2 regions of the Bradyrhizobium sp. CCBAU 53338 genome follow, and region 2 is predicted to be linked to the other one. Evidence: riboswitches for the same ligand, from Rfam matches in the RefSeq annotation. Region 2 holds a riboswitch; the other holds the start of a gene.
What was found. Region 2 has a riboswitch for S-adenosylmethionine ahead of XH90_RS33030 (O-succinylhomoserine sulfhydrylase). Riboswitches for the same ligand answer to the same signal wherever they lie in the genome.
Positions count from the first base shown of each region.

Region 1: another riboswitch for S-adenosylmethionine. It lies ahead of XH90_RS31070 (homoserine O-acetyltransferase); the one in region 2 lies ahead of XH90_RS33030 (O-succinylhomoserine sulfhydrylase).

Region 1 is NZ_CP030048.1:6,615,663-6,623,191, reverse strand. Features, by position in the region: gene XH90_RS31085 (prephenate/arogenate dehydrogenase family protein) at 1-86, opposite strand, end outside; gene hisC (histidinol-phosphate transaminase) at 83-1,177, opposite strand; gene XH90_RS31075 (chorismate mutase) at 1,212-2,060, opposite strand; SAM riboswitch at 2,220-2,299, shown strand; gene XH90_RS31070 (homoserine O-acetyltransferase) at 2,393-3,595, shown strand; gene metW (methionine biosynthesis protein MetW) at 3,598-4,260, shown strand; gene XH90_RS31060 (alpha/beta fold hydrolase) at 4,378-5,241, opposite strand; gene XH90_RS31055 (TIGR02594 family protein) at 5,472-6,119, shown strand; gene XH90_RS31050 (MOSC domain-containing protein) at 6,239-7,042, opposite strand; gene clpB (ATP-dependent chaperone ClpB) at 7,284-7,529, shown strand, end outside.
Region 2 is NZ_CP030048.1:7,010,452-7,017,980, forward strand. Features, by position in the region: gene XH90_RS33015 (MATE family efflux transporter) at 1-1,073, opposite strand, end outside; gene XH90_RS33020 (hypothetical protein) at 1,240-2,292, opposite strand; gene XH90_RS33025 (2'-deoxycytidine 5'-triphosphate deaminase) at 2,501-3,637, opposite strand; SAM riboswitch at 3,718-3,797, shown strand; gene XH90_RS33030 (O-succinylhomoserine sulfhydrylase) at 3,873-5,060, shown strand; gene XH90_RS33035 (SGNH/GDSL hydrolase family protein) at 5,108-6,109, opposite strand; gene XH90_RS33040 (SGNH/GDSL hydrolase family protein) at 6,122-6,892, opposite strand; gene XH90_RS33045 (OpgC domain-containing protein) at 6,892-7,529, opposite strand, start outside.

The sequences.
Region 1 (7,529 bases), 390 kb from region 2:
TGGAGCTTCGCAGCGCGCGCGATCGAGCCGCCGATCAGACCGAAGCCGATCAGGGCGACGCGCTGGAAGTGCGGGTTCACGCTCATTTGCCGGCCATGAAGTCGCGCAGGGCCTCGACGACCAGGCGGTTGGCCTCCTCGGTGCCGATGGTCATGCGCAGCTGGTGGTGCAGGCCATAGTTCTTCAACGCGCGCAGCACCAGGCCGCGCTTGGTGAGATAGGCGTCCGCCGCGTCCGAAGTCTTGCCGGTCTCCGGGAAGTGGATCAGCACGAAGTTGGCGACGCCGGGCGTCACCTTCAGCCCGAGCCTGGTGATCTCCTCGCCGAGCCAGTTGCGCCAGGTCTCGGTGAACTGCTTCGACATCGCCTGGTGCGCGGTGTCCTCGATCGCGGCGACCGCGGCGTACATCGCCGGCGTCGACACGTTGAAGGGACCGCGGATGCGGTTGACCGCGTCGATGATGTGCTCGGGGCCGAACATCCAGCCGATGCGCAGCGCGGCGAGGCCGTGGATCTTGGAGAAGGTGTGCGTCACCACGGTGTTCTCGGTGGTGGCGACCAGCTCGATCCCCATCTCGTAATCGTTGCGCGAGACGTAGTCGCAATAGGCGGCGTCCAGCACCAGCAGTACGTGTGACGGCAGTCCGGCGCGCAGGCGCTTGACCTCGTCGAACGGGATATAGGTGCCGGTCGGATTGTTGGGATTGGCGAGCCAGACCAGCTTCGTCTTCGGCGTCACGGCTTTCAGGATCGCGTCGACGTCGCAGGTCAGGTTCTTCTCGGCCGCAACCACGTTCCTGGCGCCGACCGCCATGGTCGCGATCGGGTAGACCAGGAAGCCGTGCGTGGTCGAGATCGCCTCGTCGCCGTGGCTGAGATAGGTATGGGCGAGCAGGTTGAGGATCTCGTCCGAGCCCGCGCCGCAGATGATGCGGTTGGGATCGAGCCCGTAGTGGCGCCCGATCGCCTCGCGCAGCACGCGCGAGGTTCCTTCCGGATAGTCCTCCAGATGATCCGCGACGCGCTTGAAGGCCTCGATCGCCTTGGGCGAGGGTCCGAACGGCGTCTCGTTGGCCGAGAGCTTGAACACCTTGCGGCCCGGCTCCGGCACCGGGGTCTTGCCGGGCGTGTAGGGCGCAATATCGAGAATGCCGGGATTCGGCACGGGGCGGGACATCTTCAACTCCGGAGTAACTTCAGCGGTTCGCGATCTACGATTTCGGCCCGGTCGGGGGCACCGTATAGCGCGTTGCGTGGCTGCCGACGAGAGCCGTGGACCGCACCGAGGCCCCCGCTTCGATCAGGGCAGCCCTGATCCTGTCGATGCTGGTGGCTGACGTGACCGAGACCAGCAGCGCCGCGCCGTCGAAGGCGGTATCGGGCACCGCCACGATGTCGGCGAGCGGCGACAGCGCCCGCGCGACTTCGGCGTTCCACCCGGAGACGCGCACGCTGAAGGTCTCGACCTCCGTCACCACGGCGCTGTCGGCGACGCGCGAGATCGCGAACACGGGCAGTGCCGCCGGATGATCGGCGCGTTCGACGAAGGGCATGCGCGCGATGATCTTCGGCGCGCCGTCCGCTTCCAGCTCCAGCCACCATGGCGTGCGGCTCGATGTCGCCGACACCAGCGCCAGGTCGCCCTTGGATTTCGCCACCGCCTCGACCGCGGCCTGCGCGCTGAAATGCGCGACGTAAGGAACCGTGAAGCCGAAATGGAAGCGCACGGAATCGCGCATCGCCGGCTCGCTCACCGAGATGTCGGCATGCACGGAGAACGGCGCCTGGACATAGGTGAAGGTCGAGATGATGACGCGCCAGATGCTCTCGACCGTGTCGAGCGGCAGGATGCCGCGATGGCGCTGCACGATGTCGCGCATCATCGAGGCCTCGCGCGCCGGGCGGAACGCCGAGCCGACCTCCTGGGTCTGCTTCACCTGGATCAGGCGGTCGATGATGTCGCCGCGCTGCATCAGCAGGCGATGCATGGCCTCGTCGATCGCGTCGATCTCCTTGCGCAATTCCTGGAGCGATGGTGGCGCGGGCGGACGTTGGGACATATTTGACGGGCTGTTGTGAGGCTGAGGTCGAGGTTCTGATTAGGCAGGATGGGCCGCGAAAGCAAAGAGAAATGACGGCCTGCCGCGCGGCCCATCGAGAGCCGATTTTGGCTAATCCGGACCGCGACTTGACGAAATCGGCTCAAGCCGGTAGGTTTTTGCCCGTTCCGTGGTCATTTGAGCCGGCCGGCTTGCAGCCACGTTAAAAAACTCGCTAAACAGGCCGGGGACGCTTCCGATCCCGGCCGAACCTATCGTTCAGGCCGGGTTTTTCATGGCCTGATGTCAGTGGCGATCTGAAGTCCGATCGCAAACGAGGTCGATGGTCAGAGATGGTTGGCGTCAAGTCGATTCCAAGTCCCGCGATCAGTGCCGATGAACGGTCGCACGAGGTGGATCACCCGAGCTCACTGCTCGCGCATTTCGGCGCCGACCAGCCGCTGCGGCTCGATTGCGGCGTCGATCTCACCCCGTTCCAGATCGCCTACAAGACCTATGGCGAGCTCAATGCCGATCGCACCAACGCGGTGCTGATCTGCCATGCGCTGACCGGCGACCAGCACGTCGCCAATGTCCATCCGGTCACCGGCAAGCCGGGCTGGTGGGAGACGCTTGTCGGCCCCGGCCGGCCGCTCGATCCAGCCAAGTACTTCATCATCTGCTCCAACGTGATCGGCGGCTGCATGGGCTCGACCGGCCCGGCTTCGATCAATCCCGCGACCGGCAAGGTGTGGGGCCTCGATTTCCCCGTCATCACGATCCCCGACATGGTGCGCGCGCAGGCGATGCTGATCGACCGGCTCGGCATCGACACGCTGTTCGCCGTCGTCGGCGGCTCGATGGGCGGCATGCAGGTGCTGCAATGGACCGCGGCGTACCCCAAGCGCGTCTACTCCGCGCTGGCGATCGCCTGTTCGACGCGGCACTCCGCGCAGAACATCGCCTTCCACGAGCTCGGCCGCCAGGCCGTGATGGCCGATCCCGACTGGCACAATGGCGCCTATGCCGATCAGGGCATCCATCCGCATCGCGGCCTCGCGGTCGCGCGCATGGCCGCGCACATCACCTATCTCTCGGACGCGGCGCTGCACCGCAAGTTCGGCCGCCGCATGCAGGACCGCGAACTGCCGACCTTCTCGTTCGACGCCGACTTCCAGGTCGAGTCCTATCTGCGTTATCAGGGCTCATCCTTCGTCGAACGCTTCGACGCCAATTCCTATCTCTATCTGACCCGCGCGATGGACTATTTCGACATCGCTGCCGACCATGGCGGCGTGCTGGCGAAGGCGTTCGCGGGGATCGAGACCCGCTTCTGCGTGGTCTCCTTCACCAGCGACTGGCTGTTTCCGACTTCGGAATCGCGCGCGCTGGTGCATGCGCTCAACGCATCGAGCGCGCGGGTGTCGTTCGCCGAGATCGAGACCGATCGCGGCCACGATGCCTTCCTGCTCGACGTGCCCGAATTCTTCGACATCTCGCGCGCCTTCCTGCAATCGGCCGGCAAGGCGCGCGGGCTCACCTCCAAGGACGGCTAGCGATGTCTGTACAGGAAGTGCTGCCGCTCAACGGGCTGGCCTCCGAGCAGTCCGGCCCATTTCGCACCGACCATCTGCTGGTCGCCGAGATGGTCAAGCCGGGCTCGAAGGTGCTCGACGTCGGTTGCGGCGAAGGTGATCTGCTTCAGCTGCTGGAGACCCGCGGCATCGACGGGCGCGGCATCGAGCTGTCGCGCGAGGGCGTCAACCGCTGCGTGGCAAAGGGCCTCGCGGTGGTGCAGGGCGACGCCGACACTGACCTCGTCAATTACCCTGACGATGCCTTCGACTACGTGATCCTGTCGCAAACGCTGCAGGCAACGCGTCAGCCGAAGGTCGTGCTGGAAAACCTCCTGCGCATCGGTCGGCGCGCCATCGTGTCGTTCCCCAATTTCGGCTTCTGGCGGATGCGCCTCCAGCTCCTGATCGGCGGCCACATGCCGCGCACGGAGAATCTGCCGGCGAGCTGGTACGACACCGCCAACATCCATTTCTGCACCATCAAGGATTTCGTCGAGCTCTGCGACGCGATCGGCGTCAAGATGGAGCGTGCCGAGGCGCTCGACCTCTACGGCCGCCCGCTGCGTTTGCGCCTGCCATGGTGGGTGTGGAATCTGTTCGGCGAGCAGGGCGTGTTCCTGCTGAGCCGCGGGCAGGGGGAGTGATGCCGTAGGCGTCATTCCGGGGCGATGCGAAGCATCGAACCCGGAATCCATCGTGCTTCAGCGCCTGCCGTTCAATGGATTCCGGGCCTGCGCCTTCGGCGCATCCCGGAATGACGATCAGTGCGCCGCCAGCGATCGCGGATCACGCACCGGCAACCGTCCCGCTTCCACCAGCGTCACGAACCGCTCCACGCTCTCGTTGAACAGCGCAGGCTCTTCGAGATTGAGCACATGACCTGATTTCGGAAACATCGCGAGCCCTGCCGCAGGCAGATGCTTCTTCAGGAACAGGCTCGCTCCGATGCACGGATCGTCTTCGTCGCCGCAGATGATCAGCGCCGGCGTGGCCACCTTCGCAACCGCGTCCGTCATGGTGTAGATCGACGGCCGCCCGCCCTGAAAGCCGCGCATCGTGTTGGCCGATCCCCTGGAATCGTGCCGCGCCAGCGCGGCATAGAAATCGGCGTGGCCGCGCGGGTCCTTCACCAGGAAGGGAATCCGGCTCGGCGCCTCGCGCGTGACCTTTGCGACTTCGGCTGAGCCCAGCGTCTCGAACTGCTCGGCATTGGCGCGGCACTGTTTGCGCCATGCCTCGAGATTGTCGAGCTCCGAGCCGGAGCCGACACCGGCGAGCGTCATCGACAGCGCGCGTTGCGGCGCGTTCAATCCGATCTGGAGCGAGGAGTAGGCGCCCATCGACAGGCCGACGAGATGCGCGCGTTCGATCCCGAGATGATCGAGCACGGCGAGCGCATCGGTGTAGAAGTGCGTGTAGGTGTAGACATCACCATCGGGTACGTCGGACGGCGTGTAGCCGCGCGCGGAATAGGTGATGCAACGGTGGCCGCGCGAGAAGTAGCGCATCTGCGGCTCCCAATTGGTGTAGTCGGCCGCGAATTCGTGAAGAAAAATGATCGGCGTTCCCTGGCCGGCTTCCTCGAAATAGATGCGGACGTCGTCCTTCGTCATGGCGTGGGGCATTAACTGTTTCCCTCTCTTCAAGCCGTGACGTCAGGATCGCAGTTAATGCTGATGTCCGCAATGAGGCAGCTTCGAACCAGCATTGCCGCAGAATCATCGCAGCTATTCGCCGGCGCGGCGTCTTTTTCTCGCCACATCGGACGGCTTAACGGCCCTATCGATGTTGGCCAATGCACGGGCCAACTTGGCAGGTTCACTTGGGAAGTGGGGGTGTCAACGAAGGATGAAGAATGTTTGAGTTGTTTGCGTTCCGCCTGTCGCGTTGTGTTGTCGCGCTGGCGTTGTTCTTCGCGGCGGTTGCCGCGTTCGTTTCTCCGGCCTCGGCGCGGCCGCATCATCGTCATAGCGCAGAGCGGCACGCTTACGTGCATCACGCCAGACATCGACATCATCATTATCGCCACCATGCCCGCAGCTCGCGCTTCGAGCGCAGCGCGGCCGCTTTGCGGGCGAGTGGATTCGCCAACACGCAGGCCAGCTATGATCCGAACGCCAATGCCGGCGCGGGCATGAGCGGCGGTTTCGGAGGTGGATCTGGCCTCGTCTCCGAGGCGCGTCGTTATCTCGGCGGCAATCCCACGGGGCGCGGCAGCCTGTGGTGCGCGCGCTTCATGAACATGGTGCTTCAGAAGACCGGTCATCAGGGCACCGGCTCCGACATGGCGAGCTCGTTCGCGCATTACGGCACGCGCGTCTCCGGTCCGCAGGTCGGCGCCATCGCGGTGATGTCGCGCGGCCGCCGCGGCGGTCATGTCGGCATCATCACCGGCATCGACGCGCAGGGCAATCCGATCATGATTTCCGGCAACAACGGCAACCGCGTTCGCGAGGCCCCGATCTCGCGCGGCCGGATCTATGCGTATGTGATGCCGAACTGAGGTTTCACCCCGTCAGTGCAGCGAAGCGAAGCAATCCGGAGTCCCTCCGCGGGCGCAGTCCGGATTGCTTCGTCGCAACAACTCCTTGCAATGACGGAATACGTGGAGACGACGTTGGCTCACACCAGCTTCGGCTCTTCCACCGCCACCGTATCCCCCACCCCGATCTCGCCGTCGGCCACCACCTCGGCATAGATGCCGCAGTCCATGTGGCCGAGATGGCGCGAGAGCGTCGGCGGGATCTCGAGATCGCGCTTTGCCGTCACCGGGTCCACATTCGTGGCTGGGCAGCGGACGATGCGCTTGATCACTTTCAGCCGGGCCTGCCCGATCGCGAGCGTCTGGCCGACGAGGTCGAGCTCGGACCAGGCCGGCCAGCCCTCGAGGTAAAGATTGCCGCGGAAGCGCAGGGGATTGACGGCCGCGCCGCCGAGCATGGTCTCGATGGCGCGGACGCTCTCGATGTTGATGATGGACACGACCTTGCGGGCGACGTCGGAGAAGCTGTGGCCGCGGCCTGACAGCACTTTTGGCGGGCCTTTCAGTTCCGGCTGAAAGTTTTCGGTGAAATAGCCCTCGATGGCCGCGCGCCCGGCCGCGGTCTCCAGATCGCCGCTGGCGACGATCTCGCCGTCCTTGCGGATGGTCAGGCGGTTGGTCGCGTCCTCGAAACGGCTGTCGAGAGAGGCGAGCCGCTCGTTGCGGGCCAGCATCAGGAACTGGATTTTCGGTTTCCACTCCGGAGCCTCCGGGTCAAAATCGCTGGGGCCATTCTCTATGGCGTAGCGGCGGTCGGCGGGGAGGGTTTGGCCGGTCCGCAGGGAAACCCGGGGCAGCGGTTCCGGCGTCAGGCCCTTGATCGGGTAACGGTAAAGGCCGGTAATTTCGGCGGTCTGGCTGGCTGTCTTGTCGCTCAAATTCATGGGCCTACTTAGGAGATTCTGACCGCGCTCGCCAAGCAGGCCGGTCAGTGCACGAAATTGTGAACTCGCCTCTTCCGATCCGAGGGCACGCTTCCCACATCTGGGGCAGGCCGGCGCCAGCGCCGGCTGATAACGACCGCTGTTGGTTGAGCAACGTCAACGCGACAAGTGGAAACCCAATGAAGATGCCGTTTGGGGTGCCTTAGAGGGCCCCAGGGGCAGGCCGAGGGAAAGAAAAGCCATGAATATCGACAAATATACCGAACGCTCCAGGGGCTTCGTCCAGTCCGCGCAGTCGCTTGCGGTCCGCGAGGGGCATCAGCAATTTTCGACGCTGCACGTCCTGAAAGTGCTGCTGGACGACAATGAGGGGCTGGCTGCCGGTCTGATCGACCGTGCCGGCGGCAACTCCCGCGCAATTCTGAAGGCGACCGAGGACGCCCTGAACAAGGTGCCGAAGGTGTCTGGCGGCGGTGCCGGCCAGATC
Region 2 (7,529 bases):
GCGACGAGGCAGGCCGGCGCGCCGACCGCGACGAAGGCGCTCGCACCGGCGGTCCAGGCGATGCGCCGCGCGCGGGCGATGCGGCCGGCACCGACCGCCATGCCGATCATCGGCACCGAAGCGATGCCGAACGAGAACGCGATCGAGGTGAGCAGGAATTCAAGCCGCGCGCCGATGCCGTAGCCGGCAAGGATCGCGGTGCCGAATTTTGCCAGCATGTGGGTGAAGATCGAGATCGTCAGCACCGATTGCAGCGGCGAGAAGCAGGCGATGGCGCCGACCTTCAGGATGTCGAAGAACATCGCCCATTGGATGCGCAGCCCGCGCAGTTTTGGAACGACGCGCGCGCGGCCCGAAAACAGATACCAGCCCATCACGCAGATGTTCATGGAGTAGGCGATCAATGCGCCGGCCGCGACGCCGCGCATGCCAAGCTGCGGGAAGGGTCCGAGCCCGAGGCCAAGCGTGCCGCCGAGCAGAATCTGCCAGACCGCTGAGTTGAGAATCAACAGCGACGGCAGCTTCATGTTGCCGGTGCCGCGCAGCACGCCGGCCATGGTGTTGAGCGTCCAGGGCAGCACCGCGCCGCCGAAGAACACCTGGGTGTAGGCAATCGCATGCGCCAGCACGTTGCCGCGGCCGCCCAGCATCTCGAGCACCTGGGGCCCGAAGATCAGCATACCCAGCATGAAGACGAGACCGAAGGTGAGACCGATCAGAAGCGCATGCGCGGCGAGCGAGCCGGCGCGCTCGCGATCGCCGGCGCCGAGCGCACGCGCGATCGCGGAGGCCACGGCGCCACCCATCGCGCCGCCCGACATGGTCATGGTCAGGATTACTGTCGGAAACACCAGCGCCATCGCGGCCAGCGCTTCGACGCCGAGACGGCCGATATAGGAGGTCTCCGCGATCACCACGCAGGTGCCGGCGGACAGCGCGACAACGTTCGGCCAGGCGAGGGAGAGCAGCGTGCGCAGGATCGGCCCGTCGGTCAGCGCGCTCCGTGCGGGGCGCCGTGGCGGCGGCAGCGGACGTTCCTGCTCATCGACCGGGATCTCGGCGAGATCAGTCATTTCCTCTCCCGGGCACAAGCGCCGTTTGCGGCGCGGCAATGCATAGGTGTGACAATCGATTTCCTCGCGCGAAAGGCGCGGCAGGCACTTGTTAGCACGGCGGCTGCCGATTCCTCCTGCGTCGGGTGCAGGCGTGCCCTGCGGCAGCGCATTTCAAGCGGTGGAATTACCCGACTGTCCAGACCATCGGCAGACGGCCGCTTGCTGCCGGGCGCAAGTGGACGCCGATATGCCGGCCGCATCCCGCAGCAAGCCCTTCGAACAGTCCCTCCAGCACCTTGGCGCAGGCGCGATGATAGTCGGCGACATCGTCCATCAGCTTCCAGCTCTGCTGACGGATTTCGAAGCTGCCTTCGGATTGCGTGGTCTCGGCCATATCGTCCTGCGCTGCGAACAGCGCGCTGAGGAAGGATGCGAACTCGCCCGCGCCACCCCGGCGCATGGCCAGGGGCTCCGCGATCTCGTCGAAGAATTGCATGCCGATCAGCTTGCCGGTGATGTGCAGGAGATGGCCGGCGTCTTCAGGTCCGAACAGTTGCACCATCACCGGCGCGGCCGTGCGCACATATTCCATGGCGTAGTTGCGGTAGGCCTTTTCGAGGCGCGGCTTGGGCCAGCTCGCGACAGGCAGCGCCGGCGCGGTCTTCGCATCGAACAGCGGCGCTTCGAGATGCCGTGCGAACACCAGGCGCTGGTCGAGTTCGAGCGGATGGTCGTATTGATGATAGTAGCCTTCGAGGCCGTCCTGACCGTCGACACTCTGCTTGGTGCAGACGAAGCCCAGCCGGGTATCGCCGAGCGCGACGCCGTTGTTGGCGTGCCAGCCGCGCAGCATGGCGCGCGAGACCTCGCCGGGCACGCCACAGATCGCCGGCCCCTTCCAGATCCAGCGCGGCGGCGGATAGCGGATCCACGCCTTGGTGTCGCTCTCGTACATGTATTCGACGTGCACGCCGCCGATCCAGTTGGAGAGATAGTGATATTGCGCAGCCGCCACGGCCGGCGGCAGATGATCGATCCCGAGCTTCACGAGTCCGGGAAGGAATCGCTCCTGCTGCTGGCGGCGAAACACGCGAAAGACGAATTCGGCCGCATCCGCCGTGCCGCGCCGCGTGACCACGGTGAGGATGAGGCCGGTGAAGTAGGCGTGATAGAGGTCGGCGACCGCGCGCCAGCGTTTCCATTGCGCTGCTTGCGCGGCGTCTGCTGCGACGGTCATGTTCGCTCCCGGCTTGTTGTTTTGCCGGAGTGTGTCATCGCGGATAGAGCGAGGCAACCGGCCACAATCTCGCTGTCATCGCCCGGCGAAGACCGCGCGATCCAGTATTCCAGAGACGTCAGTGATTGAAACGAGAGGCCGCGGCTTACTGGATTCCCCGCTTTCGCGACGCGAAGGCAGGGAATGACGGCGGAGGACGGGGATACGGCTACACCCGAAAGTGCTTGCTCAGCTTCAACCCCTGCGCCTGGTAGTTGGAGCCGATGCGCTGGCCGTACATGGCGTCGGGGCGGGCCAGCATCTTCTCGTAGACGAGGCGGCCGACGATCTGGCCGTGCTCGAGGATGAACGGCACTTCGCGCGAGCGCACTTCCAGCACGGCGCGCGCGCCTTGGCCGCCGGCGCCGGCATAGCCGAAGCCGGGATCGAAGAAGCCGGCATAGTGCACGCGGAATTCGCCGACCAGCGGATCGAACGGCACCATCTCCGCGGCGTAGTCAGGCGGAACCTGCACGGCTTCCTTGGAAGCGAGGATGTAGAACTCGCCCGGATCGAGGATCAAGCTGCCGTCGGGACGCGCCGCGATCGGCTCCCAGAAATCGTCCACCGCGTAGCCGGAGCGACGATCGACATCGACCACGCCGGTGTGGCGCTTGGCGCGATAGCCGACGAAGCCGCTGCCTTTCTCGCCGGAGAGATCGACGGAGACGGCGACGCCGCCGGCGAGATCGGCATCGTCGATGTCGACGAGACGCTCGGTGGCATGCAAGCTTTCGAGCGCGTCGGCATTGAGGATCGCATCACCGGTGCGGAAGCGTACCTGCGACAGGCGCGAGCCCTCGCGCACCAGGACCGGAAACGTCTTCGGGCTGATCTCGGCATAGAGCGGACCGTGATAGCCGGCGCCGATCATGTCGAAGCGGCGGGTGCCGTCGGCGATGACGCGGGTGAAGACGTCGAGCCGGCCGGTCGAGCTTTTCGGATTCGCGGCGGCGACGATCTCCGGCGGAAGCGCAAGGCTCTCCAGCAGCGGCACGATGTAGACGCAGTTGGTCTCGAGCACTGCGCCGTCGGCAAGGCTGAACTCGTGCAGCTTCAACTGGTCGATGCGCTCGGCCACGGTGGCGCCGGGACCGGGCAGGAAGCTCGCGCGCACGCGATAGGCGATGTCGCCGAGGCGCAGGTCGAGGCTCGCCGGCTGGATCTGGCTTTCGACGAAATCATAAGCGGGCAGGATGAGGCCCTCTTCCGCCATCGCCGCGATCATGCGGTCGGGCAGGATACCATTGGCGTCGGCGGCAACCGTGAACGTCAACAGGAGGTCCTCATCAGGGGTCGAGTACATCCGGACTTGCGGGAAATACTAGCCTTTTACGGCTATCCGATGGACGCCTTGACGAAAAGGGCATTGCGGAATATGAGCATCACTTATCCCGTGGTGATTTGAGCCGGCCGGCTTGCAGCCACGTTAAATAAGTCGCTAAACAGGCCGGGGACCTCTGTGATCCCGGCCCGTGGAAGTTGTCCAGGCCGGTTTTTTTGTGACCGTTTTCGACGAAGCGGTCATCTCGGAGGGTCCTATGTCGAAGTCGCCTGCCAATTACCGTCCCGAAACCCGCCTGGTCCATTCCGGCACCCTGCGCTCGCAATATGGCGAGACGTCGGAGGCGCTGTTCCTGACCCAGGGCTATGTCTACAACAGCGCCGAGGAGTGCGAGGCGCGGTTCAAGGGCGAGGACCCCGGCTTCATCTATTCGCGCTATTCGAACCCGACGATCGCGATGTTCGAACGTCGCATGATCGAGCTCGAAGGCGCCGAGGCCGCACGTTCGGCCGCGACGGGCATGGCCGCAGTGACGACCGCGATCCTCGCACCGCTGAAGGCCGGCGATCACGTCGTCGCCTCCCGCGCGCTGTTCGGCTCGTGTCTCTACGTCATTCAGGACCTGCTGCCGCGCTACGGCATCGAGGCCACGCTGGTCGACGGCGCCAATCTCGATGAATGGCAACGCGCGGTGAAGCAGAACACCAAGACCTTCTTCCTGGAGAGCCCGACCAATCCGACGCTCGACGTGCTCGACATTCCCTCGATTGCCGAGATCGCGCACAAGGGCGGCGCGCGGCTCGTCGTCGACAACGTGTTTGCAACGCCGATCTGGCAGAGCCCGCTCGCGTTAGGGGCCGACGTCGTCGTCTACTCCGCGACCAAGCACATCGACGGCCAGGGTCGTTGTCTGGGCGGCATCATCCTGTCGTCGGAAGCCTTCGTCGCCGAGCACATCCACAATTTCATGCGCCAGACCGGCCCGTCGATCTCGCCGTTCAACGCCTGGGTCCTGCTCAAGGGCCTGGAGACGCTGGGCGTGCGCGTGCGCGCGCAGACCGACACCGCGGCGCGCATCGCCGACGTGCTGGCGAGCCACCCCAAGATTGCGCGGCTGGTTTATCCCGGGCGCGAGGATCATCCGCAGGCGGCTCTGGTGAAAAAGCAGATGCGCGGCGGCTCGACGCTGGTCGGCTTCGAGGTGAAGGGCGGCAAGGCGGCGGCGTTCCGCGTGCTCAACGAGCTGAAGCTCGCGAAGATCTCGAACAATCTCGGCGACGCCAAGAGCCTCGTTACGCATCCGGCGACGACGACGCATCAGCGGCTGAAGCCCGAGGATCGTGCAGCCCTCGGCATCAGCGAGGGCTTTATCCGCTTCTCGGCCGGGCTCGAGCATGCGGATGATCTGATCGAGGACCTGACCGCCGCGCTGGAGAAGGCGTGAGGTTATTGTCGTCCCGGCGAAGGCCGGGACGACAATGGGGAGACGGCTCACATCGGCCGGTACGTCCGCACGTCGGCCGGCACGTTCACGCCGAGCTTGATCTGGCCGACCGAGCGAATGATGTCGTCGCCGAGCAGTTGGGCGAAGCAGGCGTAACCCCAATCGTTCATGTGGAGGCCGTCGGCGATGACGAAGCTCTCGACCGGAAGCGCCTGCTTCTCGTGCCAGTCGCGCATCACCTCGAAACGCGGGAAGATGCCGACGTGACGGAGCTCGGCGACCTTGCCGAGCAGCCTCACCATCCGGCTTGCGCTTTCAGGGCGCTCGGTGACGCGCGGTGAATATTGCGGGTCGACCAGCACGATGTCGGCATCGCCGGCGGCCTGGATGCGGGTGACGCCGTCCTCGACCATTCTGGCGGTATCGCCCGGATCGAGATTGCGCAGCACGGCATTGGTGCCGACCTGCCAGATCACGAGATCCGGATTCACGTCGATCACCTCCTTCTGGAGGCGCTTCATCATCTCGGGCGCATCTTCGCCGCCGACGCCGGCATTGATGACGCTGATGTCGGCGGTCGGATACTGCCGGCGCAGCTGCGCGGCGAGACGGTTCGGATAGTTGAAGTCGGGCGAGCTCGCACCATAGCCCGCGGTCGACGACGAACCGAACGCGACGATGACGACGGGCTTGCCGGCGATGAGCTTGCTCGCGACATGCGGCAGCGAGCCCGTCGTCTTCGAACTGCCCTTCGGCGACAGACACGGCACACGGCTGAAAATGTCGCCGGCCGATTTCGCGACCTGCTTGACCTTGTCGATGGCGCGCGAGGTGAGACCGCGCTGCTCGGCGGGCGGCTGGCTGGTCGCAGCGACCGTGGTCTGGGAGGGCGATGCGGGTGCTGGATCAGCGGCCTGCTGCGGAGCGGGTGTCGCCTGCGCTGCTTGCGCGAGGGCGGGTGCCCGCAGCACAGGCGTCAGCATCAGCAGCGCCGCCGCGGCGGGCGCGACCAGCCATGTCGACAGGCCAAAAGGGCGGAGAGAACTCATTAACGCTAGACCTCAATTCTGCTGCTCGGCCGGCCCCAGATGGGCAGCGTCGATCACAAACTGTGCCAACGCCCGGCCAATGCAATCATGGACCTGCTTCGCCAGCTCAGGGCCGCGAGAGGGACTGAACAGGTCGAACTGACCCTGATCATTCCACTGCCGCATGATCGCGAAACGGTCGAACAGCGGGATATCATGCTCCTGCGCCACCACCCGCATGTTGTCGAGATAGGGCGGCGCCGAAATCATGGTTTCGGTACGCGGGCTGTACTGCAAGTTCATCAAGACGACGTCAGCCCCCGCATTTTGCAACGCAGCGACCCCATCGGTCACCGCGCCGCGAAAATCGTCGGGATCGATGGAGCGGATAGCATCCACGGTCCCGGTCTGCCAGATGACCAAAGTAGGCGTTTTTGCTTCCATGAGCTTAACGAAGGTACCCGCGGCTTCCTCCGCGGTCTTCTTGCTCTGTATTTCTACGGATACGTGCACGGTCTCCGCAGGCGGCAGCTTGTCCTTCAAATTGGCCAGCATGCGCGCCGGGTATGAGCTGTCCTCCTGGGCCGGAATGGTCGTGGAGCGACTGCCGATCACCAGGATCTCGAGCGGCTTGCCTGCTTTGACGGTGTCGGCAACCTTGTGGAGCTGGCTGTCGGTGGCGAGCAGATAGGGCGGCAATTCGCAGGCTGCGGGCGCGGCAGGCACGGTATCGCCCGCACGCGCCGAAGGCGCGGCGAGGTCACCGCATAGCAGGATCAGGCTCAGGAGAACCTTCGCCTTCATCAGCCCCCTCCCGCCAGATCGGCGTTGCCGACGGCGTTTTTGGTTTTCGCACCGCCCTTGTCAGCCACGCGCTTGTACCACGAAATCACCCAAGCAACGCCCCACATGATCAGGATCCCGGAGAGACTAATCAGCGCATGCATGGCCGGTCCACCAGAGACCTCGGCCAGGATGAAATGGCCGGCGAAGGCCAGGAAGACGCCGAGGCAGAAGATCTCGAGGGAATGCTGACCGCACAGGATCAGAGGCCGCAGCCAGGGTGATTTCAGACCTGGCCACTCCCGCGGCAGGAAGCGCACGGTGAGTGCGGACAGCGCCAGGAAATGCGTGAAGCGCAGGACGTCGAGATCGGTCTTGTCGATCGGATACATCCACTGCTCGAGCCACTTCGGCATGAGATGGCCGAGTTGCGGCACGTACCAGGTCAACGTCACGTAGAACGCCGCGACGATGTAGGCGATCGAGATCCATATAGTCACGGGTGATGCCAGAATGCGCGACATGCGTCGCGCACCTCCGAGCGCGCACCATGCCCCGAACACGAACAGCAATTGCCAGGCCAGTGGATTGAACGCCCAGAAGCCGTTCGGATAGGCGGAGAAATAGAGGTCGAATTCCCAGGTCGCCGCATAGAGCA